2 linked regions of the Lewinella sp. 4G2 genome follow. The protein of the gene in region 1 interacts with the protein of each later gene in a pairwise test. Links are inferred from orthologs where the notes say so. Each region holds a gene or a part of one and is shown on either strand. Other genes may lie near its edges.

Region 1 (11,003 bases):
CGTGGCCCATCGGGTTATCCGGCCACACGTTGATGGCGCGGCGTTGGCCCGTCGCGTGGTCGTAGCGCGTGAAGAAACCGTCGTAGCTGCCGCCGTAGACGACGTCCGGATTATTGGGATCCGGGGCGATGTGGGCGGATTCCCCACCGGCGGTGCTTTCCCAGTCGGCTTCTCCGATGGTGCCGCCGTCCGTCCGGTGCGGGATGCGGATGGTTGAGTTGTCCTGCTGCGCGCCGTAGATGCGGTAGGGGAAGTGGTTATCCGTCGTTACCCGGTAGAATTGGGAGGTGGGTTGGTTGTAGTAGGTCGACCAGTTTTCGCCCCGGTCGAAACTCACCTGGGCGCCGCCGTCGTCGCCGATGATCATCCGTTCGGGGTTTTCGGGGGCGATCCAGAGGTCGTGATGGTCGCCGTGGGGCGCACGGTGGAATTCAAAGGTCTGCCCGCCATCCAGGCTGTAGTGGTAGTTCACGTTCATGACGTAGACGCCGTCGACGTCCACCGGGTCGGCGTAGATCCGGGTGTAGTACCAGGCGCGTTGGCGGAGGGCGCGGTCGTCGTTGCGTTTGGCCCAGGTTTCGCCGCCGTCGTTGCTCACGAAAACGCCGCCATTTTCGTTTTCGATGATGGCGTAGACGCGTTCGCCGTCCACGGGGCTGATGGCCACGGCGTTGATGCCCCAGGTGCCGCTCGGCAGTCCTTTTGCGGAGGAGATATCCAGCCAGGTGTCGCCGCCGTCCGTACTTTTCCAGAGGGCGCTCCCTTCACCTCCGCTGGAGAGGCTGTACGGCGTTCGGCGGATTTTCCAGGTACTAGCGAAGAGGATCCTCGGGTTGGAGGCGTCGATGTCCAAATCCACGGCACCTGCGGCAGCGCCCGCAAAGAGAATGCGTTCCCAGGTCTGGCCACCGTCTTTGGAGCGGTAAACGCCGCGTTCTTCGGTGTCTTTATAAAGGTCGCCCATCACGGCAGCGTAGACGAGGTTCGGGTCGTTGCGGTCCACGCGGATGCGGCCGATGTGGCGCGAGTTGTTGAGCCCCGTTTGTTGCCACGATTTCCCCCCGTCGATCGATTTCCAGACTCCGTAGCCGTAGCTGACGTTTCCGCGCACCGTCTTCTCCCCGCCCCCAACGTAGAGTACGTTCGGGTTGCTGGGTGCCACCGCGATCGCCCCGACGGAGCCGCCGAAATAGCCGTCGGAAACGTTCGTCCAGGTCTGGCCACCGTCCTTGGTCTTCCAAACGCCGCCGCCGGTTGCCCCGAAATAGTAGAGGTTCGGCTTGCCCGCCACGCCCGTCACGGCACACGATCGCCCGCCGCGGAAGGGTCCGATGTTGCGGAATTGGAGGGAACTGGTTTTCGCCATCGCCTCCAGTTCCTGGGCGCTGACGCGGGTGCCGAGTGATTGGGGGAAGGGGATTTGGGCGAGGAGGAGGGCTAGGAGGAGGAGGTAGCGCATTTTGGGCGTGATTTGAGGGGGAAGATAGGGATGGGGTGGATAATTCGCCTAGGGTCGTCGGTCCTTCGGACCTTGGGACCCTGGGCTAATGGGGACCCTTTCAGGGTCCAACTCAGTAAATTTGACACAATTCGTGTTTATTTATAGAATTATGTTTAATATTACGTGAAAAACAAACAAAACTACAGCAGCATGGCACAATCACTTTCCCGGATCGTCATTCATTCGGTCTTCTCCACCAAATACCGGAGGCCGCTAATATCTTCTGAGTTCGAGCCCGACTTATATCGCGAGATGACACGGATTCTTAAGACGTTGGATAGCCACGTCATTCGTATCAATGGCGTAGAGGACCACGTCCACATCATCCATACGCTACCGCGGACACGGTCGATAGCAGAGTTGATTCGGGAGGTCAAGAAGAAGTCGACCAAGTACATAAAATTACGCCACTCTCACTACGATTGGATCGGGTGGCAAAATGGCTTCGCATCATTCTCCGCCCACTACGCGAACCTCGATGAGCTGACGGAATACGTGGAAAATCAAAAGCTTCACCACGCTTCCTCAGCGCGAAATAGCTCCTTTCAGAGTGAATTAATCGGTCTGCTAACTAGGCATGGCGTAGAGTTCGATTTACGATACCTCTTCCCACCAGACCCTGAAGTACTGGCTGCCTAGTACGGGCACACAGGACCCTGAAGGGGTCCCCCTTAACCCAGGGTCCCGAAGCCGAAGGCTGAAGACCCTGGGTATTCGAGGACACCTAGGACGCTAGATCCTGAAGGGGTCCCCCGAAACCCAGGGTCCCGAAGCCGAAGGCTGAAGACCCTGGGTACTCGATGACACCTACGGCGCTAGACCCTGAACAGGTCACCGTAACCCGTGTTCCCGAAGCCGAAGGCTGAAGACCCTGGGCTTTCGATGACACTTAGAACGTTAGACCCTGAAGGGGTCCCCCGAAACCCAGGGTCCCGAAGCCGAAGGCTGAAGACCCTGGGCTTTCGATGACTTCTAAACCCACCCTCCCAAAAAACCAAACCCCCACCCCACCGTTCCACCAAAAAAGGAACCACCCCATGCCCAAAACCCTCCGCCTCATCCTCGGCGACCAACTCAACCAACACCACAGCTGGTTCAACGAAGTCGACGACGACGTCACCTACGCCCTCTTCGAAACCTGGTCGGAGGCGACGTATACAAAGCACCACGTCCAGAAGATCACGGGGTTCTTCCTGGCGATGCGGCACTTCGCGGAGTGGGCTCGGGACGCCGGCCACCAAGTCGTATACCGAACGCTCGATGAAACGCGGGAGGCGCAACTGGAATCCATTAGCGATAACCTGCTAGCGCTCGCTGAGGAAATCGGCGCTAAGAAGTTGGGCTACCAGCTACCGGATGAATACCGGCTAGACGAAGAGCTTAAATCATTATCAGAAAGTTTTGGAGGAGTAATCGAAGTGGTAGATACCGAACACTTTATGTCCACCCGCGACGACCTGGAGGAGATCTTCAAGGGGAAGAAGACCTACCTCATGGAGACCTTCTACCGGACAATGCGCAAGCGCCATCAGGTATTAATGGATCCCTCCGGCGAGCCAGAAACCGGGACGTGGAACTACGACCAGGAAAATCGGGGCTCCCTGCCCAAGGACATTGTTTTCCCCGAAGCCAGCATCTTCGAGCGGGACGCCAGCGACATCGTCGCCATGATCGAACGCAACGGGATCGAAACTATGGGGCGGATGCGTGATAACCTTTTCACCTACCCCGTCACCCGCAACGAGTGCCTGGAGGCGATGCACGATTTCTGCGATAACCGCCTCCAATTCTTCGGCACCTACCAGGATGCGATGACGGAGAAGCACCCCCTCCTCTATCACGCTAACTTGAGTTTCGCGATGAACCTCAAGATGATTTCTCCAAAGGAGGTGATCGACGCGGCCATCGAGACCTACCGCAAACGAAGCAGCGAGATCACCTTTAACCAACTAGAGGGCTTCGTCCGTCAGATCATCGGCTGGCGGGAATACATGCGCGGGGTCTACTGGGCCAAGATGCCGGAGTTCTCCTACAAAAATGACCTGGACCACCAGCTTAGCCTCCCCAAGTGGTACTGGACGGGCGACACCAAGATGAACTGCCTCTCCCACGCCGTTAACCAGAGCCTGGACAACGCCTACGCCCACCACATCCAACGCTTAATGGTGACGGGGAACTTCGCCCTCGTCCTCGGTGCCCACCCGGACGACGTCGATGCCTGGTACCTCGGCGTCTACATCGATGCGATTGAATGGGTGGAAATCACCAATACGAGGGGGATGTCCCAACGCGCCGACGGCGGTCTAATCGCTACCAAACCCTACTGCAGCAGCGCCAACTACATCAACAAGATGAGCGACTACTGTAAGAACTGCCACTACGACCACAAGAAGAAAGTCGGCGAAAAGGCCTGCCCCTTCAACTCCCTTTACTGGGATTTCCTGGAGCGCCACCGTGACAAGTTTGAGAAGAATTTTCGCATGGCTTTCATGTACCGGACCTGGGACAAAAAGGATGGGGAAGAGAAAGCCGCCATTTTGGAGCGGGCGGAGTGGGTGAAGGCGCACCGGGAGGAGTTGTAGGTAGCAGCTGATTAGACGATGCTTACCTTCATGGTCAGCAAATGCAGCTGACATGCGAGAAACACTAGACGGAGATTTAGCGAGCGATTCGCGTATCATAATGATTGCCTCGAAGCAACGCCGAGCTTATGCATTCGCACTGGACCTTCTGTTTTATTTTTTCTTCTCAACCTTGACGTACTGGTTGATGATGGTAACGCTTCATCAATTTCTCTCGGCGGAGGCTCTTATTTTCATCGATAGCCATTTGCCTGGCTTGATCTACCTTCTTCTGTACTTTTTGTATTACGTGATCAGTGAATCACTACTGAGTGGCCGGTCTCTCGGGAAGCTTATAACCAAAACACGTGCTGTCCGACTTGATGGTTCAAAAATCTCTTTTACTCAGGTGTTAAAACGGTCACTTTGCCGGCTGATCCCACTGGAACTGCTGTCCTATTTTGGAGACGAACGGCCTATTGGCTTACACGACCGTTACAGTCAGACGCTGGTGATTGAAGTGGGATCTGTCTTAAATGAGGACCTACTTTGATAGCAATACTGTTAAGGCTCGGGCTATAAAAATAGAATTAGTCGGTCGGTGCATGGGCCTTCCCTTGAGATGTATGTCAGCCTATGACTTCGAAAATCTGCTTACATTTAAACCACACCCCACCTAGAAATGCTAAACGACACCCTCCTAGACCAAGGCTTCTCCGACACCACCCCCTACGAAAACTTCCCCATCGCCAGCCGCGGCAAACGCTTTTTGAATTACCTCATTGATTACGCGGGGTACACCGTGCTTGGCCTAGTTATCGGAGTTATTTTAGGTGCCATTTATCCTGAAATTTTGGATACCGCCCTATTCGATGAGAACAATCAGATTACGGACTACTTGCTCGGCGCGCTACTGATCATCATCTATTACCCACTTACCGAAGGTCTGCTCGAAGGCAAATCACTGGGCAAGATGATCACCAAAACAAGGACGGTGAAGCGGGATGGCAATCCGGTGTCCATGGAAGACATCATGATTCGGACGATTAGCAGAATTGTCCCCTTCGATCCTCTCAGCTTTCTGGGCAAAGAGCCCATCATCGGCTGGCACGACAAATGGTCCAAAACCATCGTGATTGATGAGAGCGATAAGTCACGGGGAACCTCCAATTGGGACTAATGCCGAATTTCCATCGCTCCTGCGTTGATTTTCCCGTAGCTACTCAACATCCCCTAAGCTGAAGCCTTAATAGATAAGCCGCCGCGAACTATCTTCGCGCCCGGTAACCAACCCGCTAAATACAATAGCCCACATATGAACCTCCACGAATACCAAGGCAAATCCATCCTCGAAAAGTACGGCGTCCCCATCCAGAAGGGCTACGCAGCCGACACGGTGGAAGAAGCCATGGCCAATTACGATAAACTCAGCGCGGAATCCGGCAGCGAATTCGCTGTCATCAAGGCGCAGATCCACGCCGGTGGCCGCGGTAAGGGCGGTGGAGTAAAACTGGCCAAGAACCGCAACGAGGCCAAGGAGCACATCTCCAACATCTTAGGCATGCAGCTCAAAACGCCCCAGACCCCCGGTGGAATGGACGGCGAAGGCAAGCAAGTCAACAAGATCCTCGTCGCCGAAGACGCATACGCTCCCGACTTTGACGCCTGTAAGGAATACTACGTATCCATCCTCATGGACCGTGCCCGCAAGCAAAACGTCATCATCCACTCCGTCAAGGGTGGTATGGACATCGAGGCCGTTGCGGAAGAAACGCCCGAGCTCGTTCACAAGACCTACATCGATCCAGAACTCGGTCTCCAGGGTTTCAACGCCCGGGAAGTAGCCTTCAACCTTGGTCTCTCCGGCCAGGCGTTCAAGAACATGACCAAGTTCATCTACAAGCTCTACGCCGCCTATCTCGGTGCGGACTCCGCTTTGATCGAGATCAACCCTACCCTGCACAACGCCAACGACGAGATCATCGCCGTCGACTGTAAGTTCAGCGTCGACGCCAACGCGCTTTACCGCCACAAGGACATTGCCGCCATGCGCGACAAGACCGAAGAAGACCCCACCGAAGTGGAAGCCGGCGAATACGGCCTCAACTACGTTAACCTCGACGGCAACGTCGGCTGCATGGTTAACGGTGCCGGCCTCGCGATGGCGACGATGGACATCATCAAGCTCTCCGGTGGCGAGCCCGCCAACTTCCTCGACGTAGGGGGTACGGCCGACGCCGAACGCGTGGAGAAAGCCTTCCGCATGATCCTGCGCGATGACAAGGTGGAAGCCATCCTCATCAACATCTTCGGCGGCATCGTCCGCTGTGATCGCGTCGCTCAGGGTGTCATCGATGCCTACCAAAACATTGGTGACATCAAGGTTCCCATCATCGTGCGTCTCCAGGGTACCAATGCCGTGGAAGCTAAGAAGATGATCGACGAATCTGGACTGAACGTGAAGTCCGCCATTACGCTGCAGGATGCGGCTGACGTGGTGAAGTCGGTGCTGGCGTAAAGCGCTGGATTACAGAAATAGAAAGCCCTCGGTGACAATGTGTCGTCGGGGGCTTTCTTATTTAGTTAGGGGTGCTTTAGCTACGCTGCTACTTCGTGGTGGTGCTTTGGTATTTTGGTGCTTTGGACCAAAGCACCAAAATACCAAAGCACCAAGTCCTCACTCCGCCAGGTATAGGTCAATCTTACTAACCACCGGCATCAACTCCCGTAGTTTCCTATCATTACTTAGGATCTGCATTTCCTCATTGTACTCCAATCGCTTGCCGTCTGCAGTTAAGGCATCGCCGATGAAGAGGAAGGTGCCTTTGAGGTGGCCGCCGTCCCAGTCCATCACTTCGCCGGCGTTTTCCCAGTTGTAGCTCATCAGTTCGAAGGGTTTGCCGTTGGCTAGTTGCACTTCGGCGAGGGTGCTGCCGACGCCCACGTTCGTGCCCGCTACCTTCCAGTTGCTATCCGCGCGCTCCAGTTGGATGCGGAGTTCCTTTGCTTCGTAGGGGTTCTCCTCAGGGAAGGCGATCAGGAATTCGTTGGCGGTATTTGGGTAGACGCGGTAGCCTTTTAGTACCAGACCGCCGGGTTCGTCGAAGTCGGCTACTTCGTATTCGCCGGCAAATTTTTCCTTGAATTCGGCAACGGTGGTGCCTCCGTAAATATCCCCCAGGCGGACGCCGGGCACGATGCTATTGTCCTTGGTTTTCAGCAGGCTTCCTTTGATGGTAGCGGGGTCATCGAAGGTGAATTGGATCTCCTCCAGGTGCACGCCCAGTCCGAACAGGCGGTCATCTGCCGTACTCACGGTATGGTCTCCGTAGAGCGTTTCCGGGATGGTATCCAGCTCCAGGATCTCCTGCTCGAACATTAGCGAGCCACGTAATCCCGTTAGGTTTCCGCCCTTCCAATTCGTGATGGCGCCACCGTAATCCCAGCCCCAACCGGAGAATTCGAAGTGGTCGCCATTAGCTTCAATCAGCGCGTCGAGGGGTGTGCCTACACCTACGTTGGTGCCGGCGAATTTCCACGGCCCGCCCTTCCGAAAAACCTTGATGGACATCGTCGGCAGCCCCATTTCCTCACTGGGCAGCAGCACTTCAAATTCAGTTTCCCGTCCGCTCTGCACGCGGTATCCGTCCACAAACTGCCCCTCACCGACGTGAATCTTGGCCTTGATCAGCTTATTTGGGTAGAGAAAATTCAGGTCTTCGGGGCGGGTGAAGTAATCCATCCGGCCAAAGCGGATACCCGGTTCGAAGGTATACGGAATGGGCGCTGCCGCAGGTGCTGTGGGAGTAGGTGGTGCAACCTGGGTACTGGTCCCCGAGCTGACGTCCCCAACCTGATCGTCCGTTTTGCAACCGACGAGGGAAAGGATTAATACGGCGAGGATCGGCAAAAGCGGGGAAGTGTACTTGAACATGGGTCGGATCATTCGCGTAAAAGTATTGTCCGCACGGATAAGCCCGATCCTTTAGGCCCCAATTTCTTTGCACCTGCGGCAGCGCCATCTTCCAGACGTTGGATTTTAGATTTTCGATTTTAGACGGGCGTCGAACCTGAATACTTGGAAAAGGTCCGCGAGTCCGCTTTGCGTCAGAAACCGTGACCGCAAAATGAGCGGGAAGGCTGGCAGCGGACTTACCTTTGTTTCTAAATTATCTCGATCCATGCAGAAGATCTTACTCGCCCTATTCCTCCTGAGCACCGCCTCGCTTTCGGCCCAGCCGGATGAGTACCTGACCGGTTTAGTTGACTTCCTGAGCGTCCAGTTCACGTTGCCCGACGCGACCTATCCTTATTACGATAACGAGGATGATTACCGCCGCAGATCGGGTGCCTACAATTTGGCCCGCACCTCGGAACCCGTGACCGGGCAGGAGTTTTCGGAACTGATCAACCTGCGGGTAAGCCGCTCCTTTCCCTTTGCCTACGAGGCCGGGTGGAATGTGGTGAACCAGGAACCCATTCAGCAGGGGGATAAGGTGCTTTACGTGATCTACCTTCGCGCTAAACCCAACGCAACGAACGACGCGACGGCCAGGGCCAACCTCTTCATTGAGCGGTCTACGGACTTCCGCAAGGAATTTGAAATCCCCATTGATCTAGACGAAACCTGGCGCCGCTACTTCATCCGGATCGACGCCCAGAGCACCTATCCGAAAGAAAACCTGGTTTTCGGCCTCCACGTAGGTTACCGCGCTCAGAACGTGCAAATTGGTGGCCTCGCCGTGATCAACTACGGCCAGGATGTTCCCCTGGAATTGCTTCCCGAAAACCTGAACGTCAGCGAATACGGAGGTTTTGAAGCCGACGCCCCCTGGCGCGCCGAAGCCGCTCAGCGGATCGAGAACATCCGCAAAGCCGACCTCAACCTGACCGTGCTGGACGTAGATGGCTCGCCCCTCAGCAACGCCGACGTGGCCGTGAATATGCAGAACCACGAGTTCAAGTTCGGTACGGCCGTAGCTGGCTCGCGCTTCCCCGGTGGCCAGCGTTACTCTCAGACGTTCGTCCGCAACCTCTTTGACCTGGACGGGAAAGGGCATGGTTTCAACGCGATCGTTTTTGAGAATGACTTCAAATGGCCGGGTTGGGAACAACAGTGGGTGACCACCAACTCCCAGATGCGCCGCACCGTGAGCTACCTCGCCGACCGTAACATCCACATGCGCGGCCACGTATTGCTGTGGCCGGGCTGGGACAATATGCCCTTCCGCATGGAGAACAACGCCGGCGACCCGGACTACCTCAAGGCTCAGATCGAAAACCACCTGGTCAAAATGCTGGAGACCGAAAACTTCGACGTGCCCGTCACAGACTGGGATGTCATCAACGAGATCAATACCAACCGCAGCCTGGAAGGCGCTCTGAAGGGCACCCCCGGTTACGAGACTGGCCGCGAGATCTACGCCGAGGTATTTAAGCGCGCCCGGGAGCTCGCCCTGGAGGCAGAACTGGTCCTGAATGACTACGTAACCATCAGCGCCAAGAATGAAATTGGCAGCCTGATCTACGACCAGTATCAATCCTTCGTACAGGAGATCGTGGACGCCGACGCACCCATCACCGGTATCGGCTTCCAGGCCCACATCGGTGGTAGCCCCAATAGCATTTACGAAGTGGAGGACATCTACGATGACTTCTACAACCGTTTCCAACTCGACCAAAAGATCACGGAATTTGATATGCGGACGCCAACGGACACCTCCCTGGCTAAAGCTTACCTACGGGACTACCTCACGATGACATTTAGCCACCCGAGTATGGACGCTTTCATGTTCTGGAACTGGTGGGACGTCGATACCTGGCAGAACCGGGGCGCTAACCTCTACTACGCCAACTGGGAAAAACGCCCCACCCACAAGGTCTTTACCGACCTCGTCTTTAACGACTGGTGGACGGACGAAACGGTAACGACCAACGGGTCCGGCCAGGCCGATCTCCGGGGCTTCAAGGGGGAGTACACCATCACCCTGATGTGTGGCGACCAGGAAGTGACCACCCGCATGAATCTGACTGAAGACAGCGATATGACGCTGGACTGCGCGCAATTGCTGACCAGTACGGAAAGGCCACAACTACCTACGGGTAGCGTCAGCATTTTTCCCAACCCCGGGCGGGGGGCGATCACCCTCAGCAACAACCTGCCCCTACAGTTGGAGGCTACCCTTTACGACGTAAGCGGCCGCCAGATTTGGGAAGGCACCCTGCGCCACGGCGCCACTACCCTCGATATCTACCTGAACGCTGGCAGCTACCAACTGCGGTTTACCGATGGCGTGCGGACGGGAACGGAGCAAGTGATCCGTTGGTAAGTCATTTCTGAATTGATTCGCAGCAACCGCTTTCATCCTGGTGATGAAAGCGGTTGCTTACCTTTGGGTGACCTTAAGCCTAAAATTTCGTCCAGAGTTGCGGACAGCCTTAGTCACAACAACACTATGAACAAGTATTTTTTACCTCTTTTGGTCTTTTGTGGCCTGAGTACCTCGTTGTCCGCCCAAGCGGACATCACGATTCGCATCCCGACGGTTGAAATCATCACCGCTGACCCGATCGTCTGTATTCCCGTCATCGCGGATTCCTTTCCGGATAACATCGCCGCCATGCAATTCTCGCTGAGTTGGGACGGCGATGCGCTTGATTTCGCCGAAGCCCGGCTGGGCGACAACCCCTTCAATTTCGTGGGTAACGACGCAATGATCTCCTCTACCGATCCGGCCAGCTTCAATGTCTCATTTGTATCCGAGACGGCACGCGGCTTTACCGTTGCACCCGGCGCTGTGATGCTGGAATTGTGCTTTAGCCGGGAGGACAAAAAAGAAGGGGACTCCCCCATCTACTTTAGGGGCATGAATGCACCGGAATTTGGTGATCAGGATACTTTCCAGCCGCAACCTTTTGATACGATCCCCGGGCGTCTGACT
Region 2 (10,983 bases), 2.5 Mb from region 1 along the record:
TGCCGGATGACACTGTAACCCTCGGGACTCCAACCACGATCTTCGGCATCGACGAAGACGGTATGGTAGTTGTCGGTGGTGAGATCACGGTCAACCCTGACGGTACCTACGAGTTCACTCCCGAGCCTGGCTTCGTAGGAGAGATTCCAGGTAGCTACGTTGCGATTGACGGCAACGACAATCCCGCTACGGATGACGCCGAGATCAGCATCTCCATCATCCCCGCGGACGATCCTGGCACACCACAGCCACCCGTTGCGATTGACGACAATAACTCTACGGAGCAAGACGTCAACGTCAGCGGTGAACTGGTCTCTACGAATGACTACGATCCTGAAGGTCAAATGCTGACTCTGACGAGCGGCGTTGCCGATACGGACGGAGACGGTATCAATGACGATACATTGGCCCTCGGTGTACCGACGGAGATCTTCGGTGTGAACACCAACGGTGACACGGTCGTCGCCGGTGTAGTTACACTGAATGAAGACGGTAGCTACGACTTTGATCCTGAGATGAACTTCGTTGGTGAAGTGAACCTCGACTACGAGATCGAAGACGAAGACATGCTTTCCGACGGTGCTACGCTGAGCATCACGGTCACACCGAACGCGGATGACAATCAGACCTTCGCTAACGACGACGTGAACATCGGCCCCGCCGGTGAGCCACTGGCCGGTAACGTGATCGACAACGACAACGATCCGGAAGGCGATGACCAAATGGTCACCTTCGCCTTGGATAGCAACGGTGATACGATCATGGTTGGTGTAGAGTACACGCTGCCAAGCGGAAGCACGATCACGATCAACGAGGATGGCTCCTACGACTACACGCCAGCTCCTGGCTTCGTAGGCACGGAAGCCATTCCGTACGGTCTCGTTGACAGCAACACGGACATGCCCGCCACGGACATGGCCACGCTCTACCTGACGACGCTCGCACCGCCGAACGCCACGATCGCTGAGAACGACATCATCAACGCGCCGGAGGATACACCAGCAATGGGTAACCTGCTCACCAACGACTCCGATCAGGAGGGAGACGACCAGATGGTCAACTCCGTACTGTTCGACACTAATGGTGACGGCATGCCGGATGACACTGTAACCCTCGGGACTCCAACCACGATCTTCGGCATCGACGAAGACGGTATGGTGGTTGTCGGTGGTGAGATCACGGTCAACCCTGACGGTACCTACGAGTTCACTCCCGAGCCTGGCTTCGTAGGAGAGATTCCAGGTAGCTACGTTGCGATTGACGGCAACGACAATCCCGCTACGGATGACGCCGAGATCAGTATCTCCATCATTCCATCGGACGATCCCGGCACACCACAGCCACCCGTTGCGATTGACGACAATAACTCTACAGAGCAAGACGTCAACGTTAGCGGCGAGCTGGTCTCTACCAACGACTACGATCCCGAAGGTCAAATGCTGACCCTGACGAGCGGCGTAGCCGATACGGACGGAGACGGCATCAATGATGACACGCTGGTCCTCGGCGTACCGACGGAGATCTTCGGTGTGAATACCAACGGTGACACGGTCGTCGCCGGTGTAGTGACACTGAACGATAACGGTAGCTACGACTTTGATCCTGAGATGAACTTCGTTGGTGAAGTGAACCTCGACTACGAGATCGAAGACGAGGACATGCTGACCGACGGTGCAACGTTGAGCATCAGCGTCACGCCAAACGCGGACGACAACCAGACCTTCGCTAACGACGACGTCAACATCGGCCCCGCCGGTGAGCCACTGGCCGGTAACGTGATCGACAACGACAACGATCCGGAAGGAGACGACCAGATGGTCACCTTCGCTCTGGATAGTAACGGTGATACGATCATGGTTGGCGTAGAGTACACGCTGCCAAGTGGAAGCACGATCACGATCAACGAGGACGGATCCTACGACTACACGCCAGCTCCTGGCTTCGTAGGCACGGAAGCCATTCCGTACGGTCTCGTTGACAGCAACACGGACATGCCCGCCACGGACATGGCCACGCTCTACCTGACGACGCTCGCACCGCCGAACGCCACGATCGCCGAGAACGACATCATCAACACACCGGAGGATACACCAGCAACGGGTAACCTGCTCACCAACGATTCCGACCAGGAAGGGGACGACCAGATGGTCAACTCCGTATTGTTCGACACCAATGGTGACGGCATGCCAGATGATACCGTAACCCTCGGAACTCCGACAACAATCTTCGGCATCGACGAAGACGGTATGGTAGTCGTCGGTGGTGAGATCACGGTCAACCCTGACGGCACTTACGAGTTCACTCCCGAGCCTGGCTTCTTTGGAGAGATCCCCGGTAGCTACGTTGCGATTGACGGTAACGACAACCCCGCTACGGATGACGCTGAGATCAGTATCTCCATCATTCCATCGGACGATCCCGGCACACCGCAGCCACCCGTTGCGATTGACGACAATAACTCCACGGAGCAAGACGTCAACGTTAGCGGCGAACTGGTCTCTACGAATGACTACGATCCCGAAGGTCAAATGCTGACCCTGACGAACGGCGTAGCCGATACGGACGGAGACGGCATCAATGACGATACGCTGGTCCTAGGCGTTCCGACGGAGATCTTTGGTGTGAATACCAACGGTGACACGGTCGTCGCCGGTGTAGTGACACTGAACGAAGACGGTAGCTACGACTTTGATCCTGAGATGAACTTCGTTGGTGAAGTGAACCTCGACTACGAGATCGAAGACGAGGACATGCTGACCGACGGTGCAACGTTGAGCATCAGCGTCACGCCGAACGCGGACGACAACCAGACCTTCGCTAACGACGACGTCAACATCGGCCCCGCCGGTGAGCCACTGGCCGGTAACGTGATCGACAACGACAACGATCCGGAAGGAGACGACCAAACGGTCACCTTCGCTCTGGATAGTAACGGTGATACGATCATGGTTGGCGTAGAGTACACGCTGCCAAGTGGAAGCACGATCACGATCAACGAGGACGGATCCTACGACTACACGCCAGCTCCTGGCTTCGTAGGCACGGAAGCCATCCCGTACGGTCTCGTTGACAGCAACACGGACATGCCCGCCACGGACATGGCCACGCTCTACCTCACCACGCTGGCACCAACCAACATTACGGTCGCAGTCAATGATGTGGATGTAACCCCGATCAACACGCCAGTTGAAGGCTCAATTCCAACGAATGATCTTGACCCAGAGGGAGATAATCAGGAACTTAACCTCCTGATCGTTGATCTTGATGGTGACGGAATGATTGATGATACCGTACAGGTAGGTGTCGAGACTCCAGTATTCGGTGTGAATAGCGATGGTGAGACTGTACGTGCCGGTGTTATTACGTTGAACGCGGATGGTACTTACCTCTACGTTCCGGAACTCGACTTTACTGGATCTGTCAGCCTGATCTACGGAGTTATTGACGACAATGACAACCCTGCTTCAGACCAGGCCACACTTACCATCGAAGTATTTGGAGGGAATGATCCAAACGTACCGCAACCACCAGTTGCCGTTGACGACGTAGCTACTACGGAGCAAGGTGTAACTGTTGGAGGAAACGTAATTGATCCTAACGACTTCGATCCTGAAGGCCAGGAAGTCACCGTAGTCAGCAGCCTCGCCGACCTTGACGGCGATGGGGAGGTAGACGACGTATTGACGCTTGGCGTACCCACTCCAGTATTTGGTATCAGTTTCAACGGGGACACCATCCCAGCAGGAACGCTGACACTAAATCCTGATGGTAGCTTCGAATTCATTCCCGAAGCCAACTTCATTGGTGAAGTGCTGGCGGAGTACGAAATCGAGGATGAGGACGGATTGACTGACGGTGCTTCACTTAGTATCAACATCCTACCAGACTTCGGTAACCAAACCTTTGCCAGTGACGACGTCAGCGTCGGCCCCGCCGGGGTAGACCAGTCGGGCAACATCCTGACGAATGACTTCGACCCCGAAGGTGATGACCAGATGGTCACTTCCGCAACGGACAGTGAAGGCAACGCCATTACAATTGGTGTACCATTTATGCTACCGAGCGGAAGTATCCTTACGTTGAACGCCGATGGTAGTTACGTTTACGAACCGCTGCCCGGCTTCGTAGGCACGGAAGTAGTACCCTACGGTATTACCGATAGCAACGTCGATGATCCCGCAATGGCGATGGCCACGCTTTACTTAAGCACAGGCCCAATCATTCCAGAATTCATCAGCGTAACCACCTTCCAGAACATCCCGGTCACCGTCTGTGTCGACCTGAGTGAACTGACGGGAGAACTGGTAGAACTGGGTAGCTGTGACGATCCAGATAATGGAAGTATCACCAACGTCGACCTTGAAACGGGTTGCGTTGAGTACACGCCTGATCTCAACTACCTGGGCGCTGACAGCTTCTGCGTCTTGGTTATTGATGAGAATGGCTTGATCGATACGGCATTCGTTGACATCAACGTTGTCCCCGACACTGCGAATGTTGCTTGCATCAGCCAGATCAACGTTACGCTGGACGACAACTGTTCCTTCGAACTCATCGCCCAGCAAGTACTGACTGGTGACCTGCCCGTCATGCCGAACCTGGTACTCGACATCGTCGTCAACGACAGCGATGAGAGCAACGGCAACATCATCGACGGTTGTGGTACTTACACCTACATGGTCAGCGTGCCCGACGGCGCGACGATCGTAGGCTTCGATCGCTGCTGGGGTACGGTGAATGCCGAGGACAAAACGCCTCCGGTACTCGTCGAGACGCCTGACAACATCACCGAAGGTCTCCTGTGCGCTGACGTAGATGCCAACAACGTGAACGAACTCGGACCGGATGTGAGCAAGTGTTTCCGCGTCGACGCTGCCGGACAGATCATCGACGGTAGTATCGACCCACAACTGCTGGCGGTACTCAGCCCCGCGCCGTTTGACAACACCGACGCCGACGTGGCCATGATCCCGGTCTTCACCGACAACTGTGCTTCCGAGATCGAAGTGTGTGTCTCCGATATCGTCACCCGCCCGGCCGATGGTTGTGGACAGACGGTCATCGAGCGCTTCTTCCGCGCCAACGAAGCCGACGGCTGTGCTCCGCTCAACGCCGACGAGCAGACTGGCGACGACGAACTCGTGACCAGCTTCACGATCGCCTTCGACCGCCCGACGCTCGATAGCCTCGATGCGATGAGCATCGAGCCCGTCGTCGAGATTGAAGCCTGTGGTAATATGGATTCCCCGCTGGAGTTCGTTCCCGAAGAGGATGACTACCCCGTACTCACGCTCGGTGAGCGGACCTTCTCCCTCGGCTCGGCCGATGCGATGTGTTCGATGATCGCCGTGACGTACGAGAACTCGCCCAACCCCATCCAGACTTGCCCCAACACGGTCAAGTTCCAGCGCACCTACACGGTCGTTGACTGGTGTAACCCGACGGACGTACGCACCTTCAGCCAGTTCGTCAAAGTGGGCGATACGACCGGACCGGACTTCTCCGGCCCGAGCATGACCATCGACGGCGAGGGTAACCTCGACGATGAACTGACCTACCGCACCAACGTGGGGGGAGAGTGTGCTGCCTTCGTCCGCCTCGACGGACCGGGCGTAGCTGCCCTCGACGCCTGTGACGGCAGTGCCGTACAGCTGATGGTAGCCATCTACCCCGAGGGTGACCTGACGCAGGCTCCGTACGGCGCCTACCCGGTTGAACTGACCAACGGCGCGCCGGAGCTATCCGACGCCCTGCCGCTGGGTGACTACGCCTTCGTCTACACGGCCACCGACGCGTGTGGTAACCAGACGGTGACCACCGTACCGTTCACGGTCGTGGACGGCAGCGGACCGGCCGCCTTCTGTGAGAACGGCCTCAACGTAAGCCTCTCCCGCCCCGGCGGCACGGCCACGCTGACACCGGCCCAGTTCGACAAAGGCTCGCAGGACGACTGTTCGACGAACCTGACCTACGGTATTGCCTTCGCTCCGACGATGGATATGCCAACGGAGTTCTTCGACGAGGTGACCTTCACGTGTGACGACCTCGGCGTCCAGTTCGTAACCCTCGAGGTGACGGACGAGGCCGGCAACTCCAACACCTGTTGGGGTGAGGTCCTGGTGGAACTCAAAGTGAACGACGTACCGACCTGTATCGCGCCGAGCGCGGTGACGCTGACCTGCTCCGAGTTCGGTGCGGCCATCCCGGGCGGTAACCTGGAGGAAGCGACGAGCGCTGAGCTGGACGCGGCCTTCGGGACGCCGGGCATTGTCTCGACCTGTGAGTCCGAGGTGACGAGCACCTTCGTGGTCAACAACCTCAACGAGTGTGGTATCGGTACGGCCGTTCGGTCCTACGTAGCCACGGACGCGCAGGGCGGCGTGAGCGGCGACAACTGTACGCAGCTCATCACGATCGTGGGTGTCTACGATTACCAGATCACGCTGCCGGGCGACGCCACGACGTTCGACTGTATGGACGAGTTCGAAGCCGAGGAGCTGAGCATCACCGGTGGTGCCTGCGACGCACCCGTTGTCTCGAGCGTCACGGAGGAAGTGTTCAACACCGCCGGTGAGGAGTGCTACCAGATCGTGACGACCTACACCATCATCAACACGTGTGAGTACGACCCCGCCCTGGGCGGCACGACGCTCATCACGCGCGATGGTCTGGACGTGGACGACGAGTCGGTCTTCTACCTCAACGTAGTGAGCGGTAACGCGGCAACGACGGCTGATGACCTGGCCTTCACGAGCGGCAGCGCCAACGCGCAGTTCACGCCGAACGATGACGACGACAACGAACTGACGGGCTACGCGACGAGCGCGGGCCGCGGATCGTTCACCTACGTGCAGACGATCAACGTCTTCGACCGGACTTCACCGGTGGTCGATGTAGCCGCACCGACGGCCTGCATCCCCGGCTGTACGGCCGACGTCAGCCTGCCGTTCACGGCCACTGACGGTTGTTTGGCCCCACGTATCCAGCTGGAGCTCGATCCGAACTTCACGGGTACGTTCGAAGCGGCCACGGTGGACGGCGTAGTGATTACGCTGGATGCCACGGACGCCGACAACGGCAACTACGTGATCAACGCCACGGGCGTACCGGCCGGCGACCACGCCATCCGGATCACGGCCATCGACGGTTGCGGCAACGCCACTCCGGTGATCGTACCATTGAGCGTATGTGGCGACGTAGCTCCGGTACCGCTGTGTATCCAGACGCTGGTAGCCACGCTGCAGATGAACGACGAAGGCACGATGGCCATGGCCGAAGTGTGGGCGACGGACTTCCTGACGAACTCCCCGCTGGTGGACTGCTTCGGTGACGAAGTGACGAGCTACGGTATCGTCCGGGCCGGTGGCGGCGCCGAACTGGCCGCGGAACAGACGGGCCTGAAGGTCTTCTGTAGCGACGCCGGTGAGTTTGTCTCGGTGGACGTGTACGCGTTCAGCGACAACCTCGACGCCAGTGAAGTGGCCCCGGCTTCGTGCCAGGTGCTCATCCAGGTGGACGAGGGCGACAACGTAGACTGCGGAACGGGTGGCAACCTGGTAGCGGGTACGATCCTGACGCAGGACGCCGCGCCGGTAAGCGACGTTGAAGTGACCCTGACAGGTGGCGACGACATGGACGTGATGCGGGCTACGGACGCCGACGGTGCCTTTGCCTTCACGGAAGTACCGAGTGGCATGGACTACACGGTCACGCCGGCGCACGCCGTGGCGATCGACCTGCAGTCGGTGAAAGTATCCGACGTGGTGCGCATCTCGCGCATGATCCTGGGTATTGCACCGTTCGACAACGCGTACGACTACGTGGCGGCGGACGTGACGCAGGACGGTCTGATCAACGTGCTGGACATGGTGGCCATCCAACGGGTGATCCTGGGTCTGGACGACATGTACCGTACGGGTGAGAGCTGGCGCTTCGTTAACGCGGACTTCGCGATGACGGCGGACACGTGGATGAACACCTTCCCCGAGGTGTACAACGTGAACGACCTGGCGGCGAACATCCTGGACGCGGACTTCGTAGCCGTCGAGATGGGTAACGTGCTGAACGCTGCAGGGCGTACGAGCCTGAACCTAGAGACGGAGGACGCGAAGTTGGAGAGCGGACAGACACACGAGCTGACGTTCACGAACGAAGATCTGTACGGCTTCCAGGGTACGCTCGATCTCGGCCGCGACCTGGAGCTACTGGACGTGAGTGTCACGGGCCAGGGTGGTCTGAACCTGAACTACGAGACGGAGGGCCTGATCGGCTTTGCGGTGCGTACGCAGGGTGAGATCACGCTGACGGTGCGCGCGGTGAACGCGGTGCGGTTGTCCGAAGCGATCGAGTTGACGGACGACCTGGTGTACCAGGAAGGGGTTGACGAGTACGGTACGCCGGGCCAGTTGGGTCTGTCGTTCGTCCGTACCTCGGCACCTGCGTCCGCGCAGCAAAATGCGTTGTACCAGAACACGCCCAACCCGGTTGTGGACCAAACAACAATCACGTTCACACTGGCTCAGGCCGGCGAGACGACGCTGGAGATCAGCGACGTACGCGGTCGGGTGCTGGCCACGCGGACGCTGGAAGGCATGCCCGGTATCAACACGCTGACGTTCGACCGTTCGGAATTGATGCAGGCCGCCGGCGTACTGAAGTACACGGTAACGAGTGGCGACTGGAGTGCAACCAAGAAGATGGTGGTGCTCAGGTAAGTCGTTGCTGGACGAATGAAATGCCCCGGCCGCCAGTAGGTAGCCGGGGCATTTTTGCTTTAGGCGATTTGGTCGCTGCCAATAAATCTCATGAAGGCAAGCGCCGAAGCTCAAACGAAAAGCAATGAGAGGCCCAACTTAAGGCCGTGAAATTCCTTACCTTCGCCGCCAATCTACGGGAACATACCTCCGGGTCAGTACACTGGCTGCTTGAAACGAAGTTCACTCTCGTAGGAATTTCGAATGCGAAGAGAAACGCAACACCAATTGAGGCGCGCTTTCTCCGAACAAATGACCCGCTAGACCAATACTAACAAAGCAAAATTAAAAGATATGGCCGTCCTAGTACGCAAAGACTCAAACATCATCGTCCAGGGAATCACTGGTAAGGAAGGCGGTTTCCACGCCGGCCAGATGAAAGAATACGGTACCAATTTGGTAGGCGGTGTTACCCCAGGAAAAGGAGGCCAGGAAGCCGTCGGCGTTCCGGTCTTTAACTCCGTTAAGGAAGCAGTAGAGAAGGTGAACGCGGATGTCTCCGTGATTTTTGTTCCCCCCGCATTCGCTGGAGACGCCATCATGGAAGCAGCCGCTGCCGGCATTAAGGTCATCATTTGTATCACGGAGGGTATCCCCGTACAGGATATGGTGAAAGTGCGGTCATTCATCAATGATTACGATACGACGCTCATCGGCCCCAACTGCCCCGGCGTAATGACGCCTGGCGAAGCTAAGTGTGGCATTATGCCCGGCTTCATTCACAATCCCGGCCGGATTGGTATTGTATCTCGCTCCGGTACCCTTACTTACGAAGCGGTTGACCAAATCACCAAGGCCGGAATGGGCCAGAGTACCTGCATCGGAATCGGTGGAGACCCTATCATTGGTACGACTACTAAAGACGCGGTAAAACTCCTGATGGAGGACCCCGATACGGATGCCATCGTCATGATCGGTGAGATTGGTGGCACCATGGAAGCGGATGCGGCCCACTACATTAAAGAACACGGCACCAAACCCGTAGTCGGCTTTATCGCCGGCCAGACTGCGCCTAAGGGTCGTACCATGGGCCACGCCGGCGCCATCGTAGGTGGCCACGAGGACACGGCCGAAGCCAAGATGAAAATCATGGCGGAATGTGGCATCCACGTAGTCAAGTCACCAGCAGATATTGGTAAAACGATGGTGGCTGCGCTGAAAGGATAAAACTTAGTCTCTAGTCTATGGTCTGTAGTCCACAGTCTGTAGACTACGGACTACAGACTACAGACTGAAAATGTATATCATCCCCGCCATTGATCTGATCGATGGGAAATGCGTCCGCCTTTCTCAGGGCGATTATAGCCGTAAGACGGTATATAATGAGGACCCACTCGCTCAGGCCAAGGAGTTCGAGGCTGCCGGGCTGACGAAAATTCACGTAGTGGACCTTGACGGGGCCCGTGGAGGTGGGATCGTCAACCATAAAGTACTGGAGCGCATCGCTGGCCACACCAACCTGGAGATTGACTGGGGTGGGGGAATGAAATCCGACGAAGACCTGCGCATCGCCTTCGCTTCCGGTGCCCACCAAGTTACCGGTGGGACGATAGCGGTGAAGGACCCCGACGTGTTCATGGGTTGGATCGAACGCTACGGACCGGAGAAGATCATCCTTGGCTCAGACGCGAAAAATGGGAAGATCGCCGTATCCGGATGGGAGGAGAGTAGTGACCTGGGCGTTTATGATTTCATTCGCCACTACGTAGAGCAGGGCTTGCGCTACACTATTTGTACGGACGTCAGTAAAGACGGGATGCTCGCGGGTACTTCCGAAGCTATGTACCGGCAGATCATCGCCGAGAATCCTCGGGTTAACCTGATTGCTAGTGGAGGGGTAGCTACAACCGCGGACCTCGATGCCGTCCAGTCTCTTGGCTGCTACGGAGTTATCGTGGGCAAGGCCTTTTATGAGGGTCGTATTTCCCTCGAAGAATTGGTTGGCTACCAAGAATAAGCCGCAGTAGTTTTACCGGCAACCTCAGAACTCCAAATTGGTGTGATAAACGAACCAATTGCAGCGAAATCGGACTAATCCTGTTTCCGGCTCAGTTCTTTAAAATGGGTTTCGCCCGAAGCCAACCAGCCCAACTTTTATGCTTACTCTTTCCTACCCTGGTGGCCCGCTGAAGGGGCAAATTCAACTGACAGGATCTAAATCCATTGCCAACCGTGCGCTGATCATTCGGGCGCTCACGGAAGAGCATTTTCCCATTCATCGTTTAGCGGC

What was found.
Region 2: the proteins of sucC (region 1) and sucD interact in binary tests that used the Escherichia coli proteins (3 or more experiments, as listed by UniProt). The link is inferred for Lewinella sp. 4G2 from one-to-one orthologs.

What each region holds. Positions count from the first base shown.
Region 1 is NZ_LVWJ02000014.1:2,878,112-2,889,114, reverse strand. What follows is about bases 4,565-7,478. They hold sucC (ADP-forming succinate--CoA ligase subunit beta), read left to right. Parts: upstream 4,565-5,377; coding sequence 5,378-6,580; downstream 6,581-7,478. Other genes in these bases: A3850_RS12035 (hypothetical protein), read right to left, coding at 6,740-7,478; A3850_RS12045 (RDD family protein), read left to right, coding at 4,745-5,242; A3850_RS12050 (RDD family protein), read left to right, coding at 4,565-4,615. In the rest of the region: A3850_RS12065 (glycosyl hydrolase), read right to left, coding at 1-1,459; tnpA (IS200/IS605 family transposase), read left to right, coding at 1,652-2,140; A3850_RS12055 (cryptochrome/photolyase family protein), read left to right, coding at 2,539-4,083; more of A3850_RS12050, read left to right, coding at 4,136-4,564; more of A3850_RS12035, read right to left, coding at 7,479-8,008; A3850_RS12030 (endo-1,4-beta-xylanase), read left to right, coding at 8,244-10,391; A3850_RS12025 (hypothetical protein), read left to right, coding at 10,518-11,003. UniProt on the Escherichia coli protein: Succinyl-CoA synthetase functions in the citric acid cycle (TCA), coupling the hydrolysis of succinyl-CoA to the synthesis of either ATP or GTP and thus represents the only step of substrate-level phosphorylation in the TCA.
Region 2 is NZ_LVWJ02000014.1:357,385-368,367, reverse strand. The notes cover bases 8,090-10,983. They hold sucD (succinate--CoA ligase subunit alpha), read left to right. Parts: upstream 8,090-9,047; coding sequence 9,048-9,920; downstream 9,921-10,983. Other genes in these bases: A3850_RS03160 (3-phosphoshikimate 1-carboxyvinyltransferase), read left to right, coding at 10,850-10,983; hisA (1-(5-phosphoribosyl)-5-[(5-phosphoribosylamino)methylideneamino]imidazole-4-carboxamide isomerase), read left to right, coding at 9,991-10,710; A3850_RS03175 (Ig-like domain-containing protein), read left to right, coding at 8,090-8,714. Outside these bases: more of A3850_RS03175, read left to right, coding at 1-8,089. UniProt on the Escherichia coli protein: Succinyl-CoA synthetase functions in the citric acid cycle (TCA), coupling the hydrolysis of succinyl-CoA to the synthesis of either ATP or GTP and thus represents the only step of substrate-level phosphorylation in the TCA.